3 regions of the Arthrobacter sp. TE12232 genome follow, and region 2 is predicted to be linked to each of the others. Evidence: riboswitches for the same ligand, from Rfam matches in the RefSeq annotation. Region 2 holds a riboswitch; each other region holds the start of a gene.
What was found. Region 2 has a riboswitch for cyclic di-AMP ahead of ACVWZ7_RS07125 (NlpC/P60 family protein). Riboswitches for the same ligand answer to the same signal wherever they lie in the genome.
Positions count from the first base shown of each region.

Region 1: linked by a shared signal. The riboswitch ahead of ACVWZ7_RS20035 (hypothetical protein) and the one ahead of ACVWZ7_RS07125 (NlpC/P60 family protein) in region 2 are both predicted to bind cyclic di-AMP.
Region 3: linked by a shared signal. The riboswitch ahead of ACVWZ7_RS08000 (aggregation-promoting factor C-terminal-like domain-containing protein) and the one ahead of ACVWZ7_RS07125 (NlpC/P60 family protein) in region 2 are both predicted to bind cyclic di-AMP.

Region 1 is NZ_JBSSFK010000001.1:4,481,650-4,485,707, reverse strand. Features, by position in the region: gene ACVWZ7_RS20050 (VTT domain-containing protein) at 1-155, shown strand, start outside; gene ACVWZ7_RS20045 (response regulator transcription factor) at 161-835, shown strand; gene ACVWZ7_RS20040 (sensor histidine kinase) at 828-1,835, shown strand; gene ACVWZ7_RS20035 (hypothetical protein) at 1,965-2,639, opposite strand; cyclic di-AMP (ydaO/yuaA leader) riboswitch at 2,644-2,842, opposite strand; gene ACVWZ7_RS20030 (hypothetical protein) at 3,020-3,274, shown strand; gene ACVWZ7_RS20025 (hypothetical protein) at 3,310-3,747, shown strand; gene ACVWZ7_RS20020 (cation:proton antiporter) at 3,744-4,058, shown strand, end outside.
Region 2 is NZ_JBSSFK010000001.1:1,627,148-1,631,205, reverse strand. Features, by position in the region: gene ACVWZ7_RS07135 (metal-dependent transcriptional regulator) at 1-298, shown strand, start outside; cyclic di-AMP (ydaO/yuaA leader) riboswitch at 449-662, shown strand; gene ACVWZ7_RS07130 (M23 family metallopeptidase) at 667-1,485, shown strand; cyclic di-AMP (ydaO/yuaA leader) riboswitch at 1,623-1,792, shown strand; gene ACVWZ7_RS07125 (NlpC/P60 family protein) at 2,088-2,846, shown strand; gene ACVWZ7_RS07120 (HNH endonuclease) at 3,068-3,568, shown strand; gene mobA (molybdenum cofactor guanylyltransferase) at 3,677-4,058, shown strand, end outside.
Region 3 is NZ_JBSSFK010000001.1:1,824,788-1,828,845, forward strand. Features, by position in the region: gene ACVWZ7_RS07990 (response regulator transcription factor) at 1-439, shown strand, start outside; gene ACVWZ7_RS07995 (HAMP domain-containing sensor histidine kinase) at 443-2,107, shown strand; cyclic di-AMP (ydaO/yuaA leader) riboswitch at 2,289-2,448, shown strand; gene ACVWZ7_RS08000 (aggregation-promoting factor C-terminal-like domain-containing protein) at 2,448-3,254, shown strand; gene ACVWZ7_RS08005 (hypothetical protein) at 3,436-3,897, shown strand.

The DNA.
Region 1 (4,058 bases), 2.9 Mb from region 2:
TCGCCGTGGGCATGGTCCTGCTCTCCGTCGTCCCGGGTATCGTGCAGTTCCTCAGGCGCCGCCGCACCAGCCGGCGCGCGGGGGTAACTGCCGGCGACACGGAGGCGGAAACCGGGGAGGGACTGCCGGCCCGGGAATTGGTCACGGAAGAATAGCTGACATGACAACCGCTGACCGGCCGTCCCTGCTGCTCGTCGAGGATGACGCCGCCCTGGGACCGCTCATCGCCGAGCTTCTGGACACGGATTACCACGTCCGGCTGGTCACCAACGGTCGTGACGGCCTGCACGCGGGGCTGACCGAGGCCTGGGACGTCATGGTGATCGACCGCGGTCTGCCCGTGATGGACGGCATCGCCCTCATCGGGGCCTTGCGGTCCAAAGGAATCGGCACGCCCATCCTGATCCTGACCGCGCTGGGCGACGCAGAGGAGAAAGTCAGGGGTCTGGACGCCGGCGCCAACGACTACGTGACCAAACCGTTCGACGCCGGCGAACTGGCGGCACGACTGCGCGCACTGACGCGCACCTATGCCGCAGTGCCGGCACCGCTGAGCATCGGGGACTGGGAACTTGACCCGGCGCAGCGCTCGATCCGCTCGGTCTACGGGCACACGGTGTCGCTGACCGCAAAGGAAGGGCAGCTGCTGGCAGCCCTGGCCGCGGAACCTGACCGGGTCTTCACCCGGGACGAACTCCTCTCAGCGCACTTCCATGCCTCCGACCAGCCGGGGGTGATCGATACCTATGTCCACCACTTGCGCCGGAAGATCTCCAAGGCCGTCATCCGCACCGTGCACGGCGTCGGCTACCAGATCGGCGATGCCCATGAGTAACGGCGGGGGCGCCGGCGAAACCCCGGACCACTCCACCCTGCGCAAGGCCTCCCTCAAAGTCGCCTTGCGGATCAGCGCCGCCTGCGCGGTCATGGTCCTCGGACTCCTCGCCGCCACGGCGCTGTACCTCGTCAACCAGCTGGCCCATCCTGAAGTTCCGCGTTCGGCATCGGCCGGGGCGGCCTACGCCTACCTGGATTCCCGGGACGTGCTCGAAGCCATGCTCATCGCCGGGGTCGCGGGAATCGTGCTGGCAGGCATCGTCGGATGGCTCAGCGCGCGCAGCGCCATCCGCCCCCTCGGCGACGCCTTGGCCCGGCAGCGGCGCTTCGTCCAGGACGCCAGCCATGAACTGCGCACTCCCTTGACCATCCTGGACACCAGGATCCAGCTTGCCCAGCGCAACACCGAGCCCGGCTCCAAACAGGCCCAGGACCTGGCCCGGATCCGGGAGGACGCGGCGACGCTGACCGGGATCGTCAACGAACTGCTCCTCGCGGCCACCACCGACGCCCCTGACCGCTCGGCAGCGCCTGCCGACCTCGCCGACACCGCCTCCGGCGTCGCCGAAAGCCTTCGGCTGGTCGCGGAGCAACGGGACGTGCGCCTGGACTTCTTCGCCGTTGCCCGGCCGCTGGCCAGGATCGACGCCAACGCCTTGCGCCGCGCCGTCCTGGCCCTGGCGGACAACGCCCTCTCCCACACCCCGCCGGGCGGCCGTGTGACCATCACGACGGCGATCGAGCAGAACCGCGCGGTCATCACCGTGGCGGACACAGGGACCGGGATCACCGGAGTGGACCAGGCCCGGATCTTTGACCGCTTCGTGCGGACCGCCAGCACCGGCGGAACACAGGGACAACGGAGCTTTGGCATCGGCTTGGCCCTGGTCCGGGAGATCGCCGTGGCTGCCGGAGGCGCCGTCGAGGTTGCCTCCACCGGCGACGCCGGCACGGTCATGAAGATGACGCTTCCGCTCGCCGCGGGCAAAAATGACTGAGAGACCGGGGGAATCCGTGAGAATCCGGACAAGGGAAAGACCGGCGATCGCTTGCCCCCAAGGGAAAATCGATCGCCGGTCTTTCCGGATTGGGTGGCCCCGGGAGGGGCCGTCTGGCCCGTGCGGGGTTTAGGCGCGGACGAAGGTCACGCCGCCGGTCGCGGTGAGCCAGGACAGCGGGTGCACGATCGTCTGGTTGGCGCCGTTCATGCCGCCGCTGATCACCTGGCCGTTGCCGGCGTAGATGCCGACGTGGCCGGACTGGACCACCATGTCACCGGGCTGCGGGGCCGCCACAACGGTTCCGAGGCCGAGGAAGGCCCGGGGCCCGATGTCGCCGACGGGCTTACCGGCCGCGCCAAGGGCCTTTTCCACCATCGCGGTGCAGTCCTGGGTGATGCCCAGCTGGCTGTATGCGGCAGAAAGCATGATGGCGTTGCGGCCACCGGCGGGCGCCGCGGCCGGGGCGGCCGCCGGAGCTGCCTGCACCTGTACGGACGGCGCCGCGGCCGCCTTGGGTGCTGCTGCCGGCGCTGCTGCGGGAGCAGCGGCAACGGGCTTGGGCTGTTCGATGACCGGCGCGGCGACAGAGCTTACTGCGGGGCGGTCGAAGCTGATCTTGACGCTTGAATCGGCGCTGACGGGCGCGCTGAGAAGTCCCTTGACGTCCGCGGCGGAGGCCGGGGCGGAGTCCCGCTGCACGGGTGCCGGGGCTGCGTTGGCGGCCATTCCGCTGGTAAGAACCAGGCCGGATGCGGCGGCGAGGACGGCGGCATGGCGCGCAAAAGTATTGATTGAAGACATGGATGTAGCCTCTCCCAATGCCTGCGAGGTGAGCTGTCGGATTCGGATGGGAGTCACCCGGCCGCACTCCGGGGCCCGTCGTTGCGGGCACTGTGCGGCTTCACCCCAAGGCCTGCGTATCAGCAGGCCAAAAGTGGTTTCCCCGTCTCTGCCGGTCGTTGGTGCGAGTTACCCCCGGGCCGCGGCAGAGTTAGGCAATCGGCTGGGGAGCGCCCGTATCGGAGACAACAGGCACTTATCCACCGTAGCGCGAACCGCAGGCGAAAGTCACATTCAGGTAACGGCCGCCACAGTGCGGTCCGGCAGTTGCCCATAGGGCGGTGCAGCTTTTCGACCATAAGATGATGCCATCAGCACCACCTTGGAAGCGGAGGCCCGAAATGAACAGCCACTGTATCGCCATCTGCCAGTTGAGCAACCAGCCCCAGGAGGATTTCGACGTCAATACCGAACTGCTGATCCTCGACGGCCCGGACGTCCATGTGTCCACATGGGATGCGGAGCCACGGGACGGCGGCTTCGACGAACACGTCCTGAACGACCGGGTGGACGCCCTCGGGTTTATGGTTGTCAACGACTGGGCATTCCTGGACGGCAAGGCCTACGCGGTGGTGGAACGGCGGTCAGGAACGTAGGCGCGCTGCCCCCTCCACGGGACTAGTCTCATTCCATGACAAAGGATTCGGACAAGGGCCATGAGGGCGACCAGGTGTTGTGGCGCGGGGAGCCCGAGGAACACGACTATCCGGCCGCCGGTCGTTATCTCTCGCTGCTCACCGATGACGCACGGGCCGCCGTCATCGTGGAGTCGTTGCGCCTGGCGCCCGTAACCCACCACGTGGCCAAAGACATCCTGCGGGCCTCAGGCCTGCCGCTCCTGACCCGGGACAACCCCCATGTGGCCTCCGACCTGGCCAAGATTGCCGACGGCCGCCCGCTCTCCCCCGTCCTCCTGGTCCGCGGGGACCTCGACGCCGGAGTCGCGGCCCAGATTGCCGACGGCTATCACCGGGTCTGCGCCTCCTACCTCACGGACGAGAACACCGACATTCCGGTGAAGCTTGTTGCCCCGATTGGCCCGGGGCCGTCCCGCAGTCTCGAGCCATGACCTTCCTGACCCTGGCGCTGATCGCCGTCGTCGCCCTGGCTGGTCCCCTGCTCGCGCTGCCGGTGCACTGGCGGCTGCCGGTGGTACTGGGCGAACTGCTGGCCGGGATCGCGATCGGACGGACGGGCCTGGGCCTGGTGAACCCGGCAGATCCGACGTTCAGCTTCCTGGCCAACATCGGGTTTGCACTGATGATGTTCGTGGCCGGAACCCATGTTCCCGTGCGGGATCCCCAAATCCGCTCCGCCCTCGGCAAAGGCACCCGCCGCGCCGTGGCGGCCGCCGCGGCGGCAGTGGTCGTCGGAACCGGC
Region 2 (4,058 bases):
GGGGCTCGCGGAACTTGGCGGCGCACCCTCGGGGGCCCACGCGGACGGGGTCGTGAACCTGCTGGAGGCCATGGCCGGCTACGGTGCGGATTCGCGGATCACGGTCAACCGGCTCGCGGAGCCCATCCAGGTGGAACCGGAGCTTCTGGCCCAGCTCGATGAGGGCGGAATCCGCCCCGGTGCGCTCGTCTCGCTGGAGCGGGTGGGGGAGTACATCTCGGTCCGGGTCCCGGATATCGAGGGCGCCTTGGAGCTGCCGCCAGAGGTTGCCGCGCATGTCTTTGTAACAGTCGCCTGACCAGCCAAAACGTCACCGTCATGGGACGACCCATGAGTTCTGCACAAACGCGATCACGGATTTATCACCGAGCGGCTTAATCACCTATAGTTAGTGCCCTGTACCGATACCAAAGCGTTACCTGATCCGAAGCCGAGCCCTGCCAGCGGATCAGTCGCAGAACCACCTCCTGGCAGGGGCGGGGGAACCACTATCGGCTGCTTCTTCGGCAGCCTTGGGGTGAAGTCCGTCAGCGGCAAGCAGCTTCCATCGAACGATCCCCTAAGGACGCCTCGGTGACCGGGTGCTTGCAACGGCGGACCGGGTCTTTGATCTCTCTGACCCGAATCCGACAGCTAACTTCGCAGGCTCTCAGAGAGGAACCGTTCTTGACCACCCAGACCGCCAGGGGCCGTCGCCGCGCGACCGGTCCCGCTCCGGAGCCGCGCCCGGTCGTCGCGCATACGGCCGAACGCCCGCGTGACGCACACCGCGACGAGCGCCGCAGCCGCCGCAGCCCGTTCCGTCAGGTAACGGACTTTGCCGCCGCCAGCGGCGTGGGGCAGAAGGCCGGAATCGCGCTGGCCGCCACCGGTCTGGTCCTCACGGTGACGGTCCCCGTCACGAGTCCCGTCATGGCCTCGAACACCGACGGATCCGCAGTCTCGGCCGCAGTACAGCCGGACGTCACGGCTGCCGCCGCCGCAAAGCTTGATTTCAGCCGGACGGCCATCGCCACCAAAGGCGACCCGGACGGGAAGCTCAAGCAACTGCTGAGCGCCCAGTCCGTCGGCAGCATTACCCGCGCGGCTTCAGCCGGCACGCTGGGTCCGCCGCTGGACCAGCTGATCACGGCATCGCCCTTCGGCTACCGTGTCAGCCCCATCACGGGCGGCCCGGGGGAGTTTCACCGCGGCCAGGATTTCGCCGCCCAGTGCGGCACGCCGGTCCACGCCGCCGCCAGCGGCACCGTGACCTTCAACGGATGGCACCCCTACGGCGGCGGCAACCGTGTGGTCATTGACCACGGCAACGGTCTGGAGACCACGTACAACCACCTGTCCTCGTCCTCGGTGAAGGTCGGCCAGAAGGTCTCCCGCGGCGATATCGTCGCGCTGAGCGGGACCACCGGCGCCTCCACGGGCTGCCACCTCCACTTTGAAGTGATGGTCAACGGCGACGTTGTTGACCCCCTCGGCTGGCTCTAATAAAGACGATGGAGAGCTCTCAAATTCCCGTGACACGCCGTGATCTGAATGTGACATTGAGTCCGGAGTCCTGTAGGGTTTGAAGCACGCCAACTTTTCCGAAGTTGGCGCTCTTGAGTGGATTGCCTAGCTCTGCCACCGCTCAAGGTCCGTTCGCATTACATCGTCTGGCAGGGGCGGGGGAACCAATTTTGGCCTTCGAAAGAAGGCCTAGGGGTTAAGTCGCAACGCTTCCCAGGAAGCAGCGCGGCCGGGTGACTCCCATCCGAATCCGACAGCTCACCTCGTAGGCATTGGGAGAGGCTACTTTCGTGTCTTCACGCCACAATGCTGCGCGTATGCGCACTGGCGCGGCTCTTTTGAGCCCGCTGACTTCCACATCACGTGCCGCCCTTGCCGGCGCCCGGATGGGATCACGTTCCGCTGGCTCATTCTCTACCGAGTCCGGACAGCATGCAGTTTCCGCTTTTGGCGCGTCTTCGCAGTACACCCTTCGCTAAGTAACCCATTTCGGGGCGATCCGGCGTACCCCCAAGATGCCGGAGCGTCCTCAGTCCGCGCCCAAAAACGCGCGGTCCAAGGATCACGAAAGAGAGAACTTAATGACTACTCGTGCAACCGTTGCACGGCACCGCGCCGAGGTCACCAAGACCAACTCGCTGGCTGTTATTGCCAAGGCAGTCGGCGACAACGCCGGCGGCATGGGCCGTCAGGCCGCGGTCATCGCCGCAGCTTCCGGTCTGGTTCTGACCAGCGGAATCGCAGCCAACGCTGCTGAGACCAATGTTCAGCGCGAATCCACCTCCGCTTCCGCATTGGAAGTCCAGTCGTCGGCTCCGGCCACGATTTCGGCTGCTTCCACCATCGCGATCTCCTACGAGAAGCCCGCCGTGACCACGTCGCCGGCTCCCGTCGTCGAGGCTCCCAAGCCCGTCGTGCAGGTCCAGACCGCCGCAGCTACCCAGGCCGGCGGCGCCCAGGCCGGCGTCAACGGCGGCGCAGCTGCCCTGGCCCCCGCCGGAATCGGAAGCGGCGCCGGTGCAACCATCGCTGCCGCTGCCTACGCACAGCTCGGCGTGGCGCAGGACTGCACCGCCCTTGCCACCAACGCCCTGGCCGCGGCCGGTATCCACTACCACGGCTGGCCGGCAGGTTACCTGTCCCTCGGCCGCACCGTGAGCGCCGCCGAAGCTCGTCCGGGCGACCTCGCCTACTACCAGAACGGTGGCGTGGGCATGGCCCACATCGCTGTCTACGTCGGCAACGGCATGGCAGTCCACGGCGGCTGGAACGGCGGCACCACCGCTCTCTACAGCGTGAACGTCGGTTCCGGCCCGGTCTTCATCCGCGTCGGCGGCTAGGCACAAGCCCCCGCACTTTCAAAGACCCCCGCCTCTTGAGGCGGGGGTCTTTCGTGTTACCGGGATATGAATTTTCCGCGCAGGAGGCCGCGCCGCCGAAAAAACATTCGGTGATCTGGCAGTTGAGTGTTTACTCTTGTCTTGTCGATCCATAGCCCGACCATGCACAGGGCAGCCGGCCCTCGTGCCCCTGGCGGGTGCGGCCGTGAAGAGGTATGCGGATGCGCACTCTCGTTCTGAATGCTGGATATGAACCGCTGGCGGTCATCACCTTCCGCCGGGCGCTCGTCCTTGTCCTGACCGGAAAGGCCAGCGTGGTGGCTGAAGGGGACGACCCCGTTGTCGGCCCGCAGGACATTCTCGGCCGCCCGTCCGTGATCCTCCTGAACCGCTACATCCGGCCGCGGTACAACACGATGACGGCGGTCAGCCGCCGCGGCGTGCTCCGCCGCGATGCCCACCACTGCGCGTACTGCGGCAAGGCAGCCCACACGATCGATCACGTCCAGCCCAAGTCCCGGGGCGGTGCTGATTCTTGGGAGAACCTCGTGGCCGCCTGCCTGCGCTGCAACAATGCCAAGGGCGACCACACGCCGGCAGAGATGGGCTGGAAGCTCGGATTTGTCCCGGGTCCCCCGAAGGGCACCATCTGGCAGATCAAGGAACTCGAGAAGCCGACCCCCGCGTGGGATCCGTTCCTGCTACCGGAATCGGCCGCCTGACCCATCGCTTGAACCGCTGCCCCGGCTGCTGCATTACGGCGGCCCCGGCCAGGACCCGGCCGTGGCGCCTGAGCCTCCGGGCAGCCCGCGCCGCGCTAGGCTGATCCGGTGGAGTTCGATGCCATCATTCTCGCCGGCGGAAGGTCGGCCCGCCTGGGCGGTGTGCCCAAGTCGCGGCTGACTTACGACGGCGCCACCCTGCTTGAGCGGTCGCTGCGCGCCGCGGGCGGGGCCCGCCGCGTCGTCGTCGTCGGTCCTGACCCCGGGGACCTGCCCGCCGGGACCCTGAACTGCCGGGAAGACCCGCCGTTCGCGGGCCCGGCCGCCGCGATCGCCGCGGGACTGAACGCGCTGGCCGCCGGGCACGCCGGCCGTTCCGACGCCGGCGCTCCCGCGCCGTTCACCCTTGTCCTGGCCTGTGACATGCCGCGCTCTGCCGTGGCGGTCCGTGCCCTGGCCGGGACGCTGGCGGAGATGCTGGCGGAGGCAG
Region 3 (4,058 bases), 200 kb from region 2:
CAAGGACGCCGTCCAGGACCGCATCACCGGCCTGGCGGCCGGCGGCGATGACTACGTCACGAAGCCGTTCAGCATGGAAGAGGTCCTGCTGCGCCTGCATCGGCTGGTCCAGCGCTCCGGGGTGGCCGCCATGGACACCGCCGAACTCGTGGTGGGTGACCTTGTGCTCAATGTCGATACCCGTGAAGTCACCCGGGCCGGCGAGGAGCTGCATCTGACCGCCACGCAGTTCGAACTGCTGCGGTACCTCATGGAGAACCCCAAGCGGGTGATCAGCAAGGCCCAGATCCTGGACCGGGTCTGGGACTACGACTTCGGCGGCCAGGCGAACATCGTGGAACTCTACATCTCGTACCTCCGCAAGAAGGTGGACGCCAACCACGCGCCCATGATCCACACGGTGCGCGGCGCCGGCTACGTCCTGAAGCCGGCGGACTGATACGTGCCCACCCTTTCCGGCGTCACCCGCGTCCCCGGGCGTGACTGGCGCAACCCGTCCACGTGGCATTTGCGCACCCGGCTGGTCCTCGTTGCCATGGGGCTGCTCGTGGCCATCTGCGGCGCTGTGGGATTGTTCAGCTACGCCTCCATGGACCTCTTCCTGACCCGGCAGCTCGATGACCAGCTCGGCGAAGCATCGCACCGCTCCAGCGAGTTCGGCCGGCCCGTGCCCGGCAGCTCCGGCGGCCGCCCCGACCCCCTCGAGGCCCGGGGGCAGGGCGTCGGAACGCTCAACGCCCGCTTGGCGGACGGCGAGGTCAGCAGCGCCGGATTCCTGGCCGGGGACGCCACCCGCAAGAGCCTCTCCCCCGACGACAACGCCGTCCTCCTCACCCTGGCCCCGAACGGTGTGCCGGTGGACCGGACGCTCTCGGCCGGCGCGTACCGGCTCATGGCCGTGCGTGCACCGTATGGCGACGTGATTGTCACCGGGCTCCCGCTGGCGGAAAAGCAGGACACCCTGGCCTCGCTGGTGTGGACCATGGTGGTCGTGTCCGCAGGCGGGCTGGTGCTGATCGGCCTCGCCGGCACGGCGGTCATCCGGCGGACCATGAAGCCGCTGGAGCAGCTTTCCGAGGTGGCCACCAAGGTCTCCCGCCTGCCGCTCGACGCCGGCGAGGTGGCGCTCGGGGTGCGTGTCCCGGCGTCGGCCGCCCACCCCGGCACCGAAGTGGGCAGCGTGGGCTACGCGCTGAACCAGATGCTGGACAACGTCTCCAACGCCCTTGAGGCGCGGCAGGAGAGCGAAATGAAGGTGCGGCAGTTCGTCGCCGATGCCTCGCACGAACTCCGCACTCCGCTCACGGCCATCCGCGGTTACACGGAGCTGATGCGGATGACCGAGCACTTCACGCCCGACGGCGAGAAATCCCTGGCCCGCGTCCAAAGCCAGTCCGAGCGGATGACCACCCTGGTGGAGGACCTGCTGCTGCTGGCGCGCCTGGACGAGGGGCAGCCGCTCAAGGTCGCCGACGTCGACCTCACCCAACTGGCCGTCGAGACCGTGAGCGATGAGAAGGTCATGGCCCCGGACCGGATCTGGCAGCTGGAACTGCCGGATGAGCCGGTGGTGGTGCGCGGCGATGCGGCCCAACTCCACCAGGTCCTCGCCAATCTCCTGTCCAATGCGCGCAAGCACACGGCACCGGGGACCAAGGTGGTCACGGGCGTCATGCGTTCGGCGGACGGCAGCGCCGTGGTCACTGTGACGGACAACGGCAGCGGCATCGCCCCCGAATTCGTCGGCCGAGTCTTCGCCCGCTTCGCGCGGGCTGACGCGTCGCGCACCAATCCGGCAGCCAGCTCCGCAGGCAGCCCTGCGGCAGCGACGGCGGGGGCCCGGTCCGGGTCCGCTGCCCGCGGCGCTTCCGGCTCTTCTACCGGTCCTCTTTCCGGCTCTGCTTCCGGCAGGTCCGGGGGTGCAACCGGCAGCAATGGCAGCGGATATGCCACCGCGGGCGCACCGACGTCCGAGGGCACCAGCGGGCTGGGCTTGTCCATTGTCCAGTCGATCGTGGAGGCCCACGGGGGGACCGTCGAGGTCACGTCCCGACCAGGCCGGACGGAGTTCGCTGCACGGCTCCCGGCCGTACCGCCGTCGGCGTAACCGGCACCGGGGCTACAGGGTCGGCTACCGGCACCCGCGCGGGGAATCCCGCGCAACGCGACACGCCGCCCCTGTGACCGCCGTTACCCAAATGTGACTTAAGCCCAGGAGTCCTGTACCGTTTTTCGAGTGCGGCCTCCATTTGTGCCGCATATCCGGATGGACGCCAAACTCTGCCGCTTCCCGGATTCCGCTGGACCAGGCAGAGGCGGGGGACCCAGAGTTCCCGGGCATTCTGCACACATGCGCCCTTGGGGTGAAGCCGACACGTGATATTCCGTGCGGCCGGATGACCTCATCCGAACCCGACAGCTAACTCCGCAGGCGTTGAGAGGCCATCATGACTGAATTCCAGGTACAAACGCGCCCTGACGGCGTTTCACATTCCCGCGCCGGCAAGTCGCGCCACCGTGCCGCACCGGCCCCGCAGGCGTCCGCCCTGTCGCGACTGGCCACCGGGCTCGGCATCACCGGACGCCGCGCCGCCGTCGTCACCGCCGCCTGCGCAGTACTCGTGGCAGGCGGCGCCGCCGCCAGCCAGGCCGCAGAGCCCGGCAGCTACGGGGCGACTGTTGCGAGCTCCCAAACGGCCACCACGGCCGATCCCCTGGCCAAGCTGAACTTTGAACGGGTCCAGGTCGCCGCGCCGGCAGCTGCAGCACCCAGCGGCGCGGTACCTCAGATCTCGGAGGTCAAGCCCGCCGAAGCACCGGCACCCGCCCCCGCTGCCGCTGCTGCCCCGGCCGCGCCGGCCCCGGCGGCAGCACCGGCGCCCGCTCCCGCAGCAGCCCCCGTTCCCGCAGCGGCTCCCGCGCCGGCGCCGGCGCCGGTCGCCATCGACGACCCCGCCGGGGCACAGGCCTACGCCGCGGCCCAGCTGGGCAGCTATGGCTGGGCACCCGGCCAGATGCAGTGCCTGCAGAAGCTCTGGACCAAGGAATCGGACTGGAAGACCACCGCCACGAACGCCAGCAGCGGCGCCTACGGCGTGGTCCAGTCCCTGCCCGCCTCGAAGATGGCGAGCGCCGGCGCGGACTACATGACCAACTACCGGACCCAGATCAACTGGGGCCTGAACTACGTCAAAACGCGGTACGGCTCCCCCTGCGGCGCCCTGAACTTCCACCTGTCCCACAACTGGTACTAACCCGGCACCAGCCAGCAGCGCCCATGAGGCCCCGGATCCATCGTGATCCGGGGCCTTCGCGTATTTCGGAGAACAAGGTTTTCTCAAGGTCGGGGCGGGAGGCTTGGGCACCGCTGCCTCCATTCACCAAGTACGCGGGGTGCCCGCTCCAGGGCACGGAATCAAATTCCAGGAGCACAACATGAAAAAATGGGCAATTCCGGCGGTCCTCGCGGCCGCACTCTTCGTCGGCGCCGGACCGGCCGGGGCGGTGCCGTCGGGACCTCCGCAGCCCGCCGATCCAGCCACGTTCACATTGGATAATTGTGGCTTTCCGGTCACGGCGCAGCTCACCGGCAAGTTCAAGAACATCGCGACGCCTGCCGGCACTGTCATCAGTACGTCGCCAGGACTGAAAATCACACTGACGGCCAACGGCAAGACCCTCAACTACGTGATCACCGGTACCAGCCGCTACACATTCCTCAGCGACAGCGTTGAGGTAGTCTCCACGGGAAGGAATCTACTGCTGCTCCCCTCGCCGGACGGCCTGTACCTGACCACCGGCAACGTCAACTACGCCCTCAACCTGGACAACTCGGAGCTGAGGAGGTTCAGCGGACCGGGCACTGCAGCGAACGTTTGTCCTCTGCTGGCTCCCTGACGGACCAACCGGGGGCAGTGCACCACCACCGCGTTGTGGGCACCGCCCCCGGTTATCTGTCCGGAGCTCCGGCAGCACGGGCATTGCAGACGACTCCGTGCGTCGCCGGCGGACTTCCACAGCCCCCGCACAGCTTGACCCTAAAGCCCTCATATGGACCG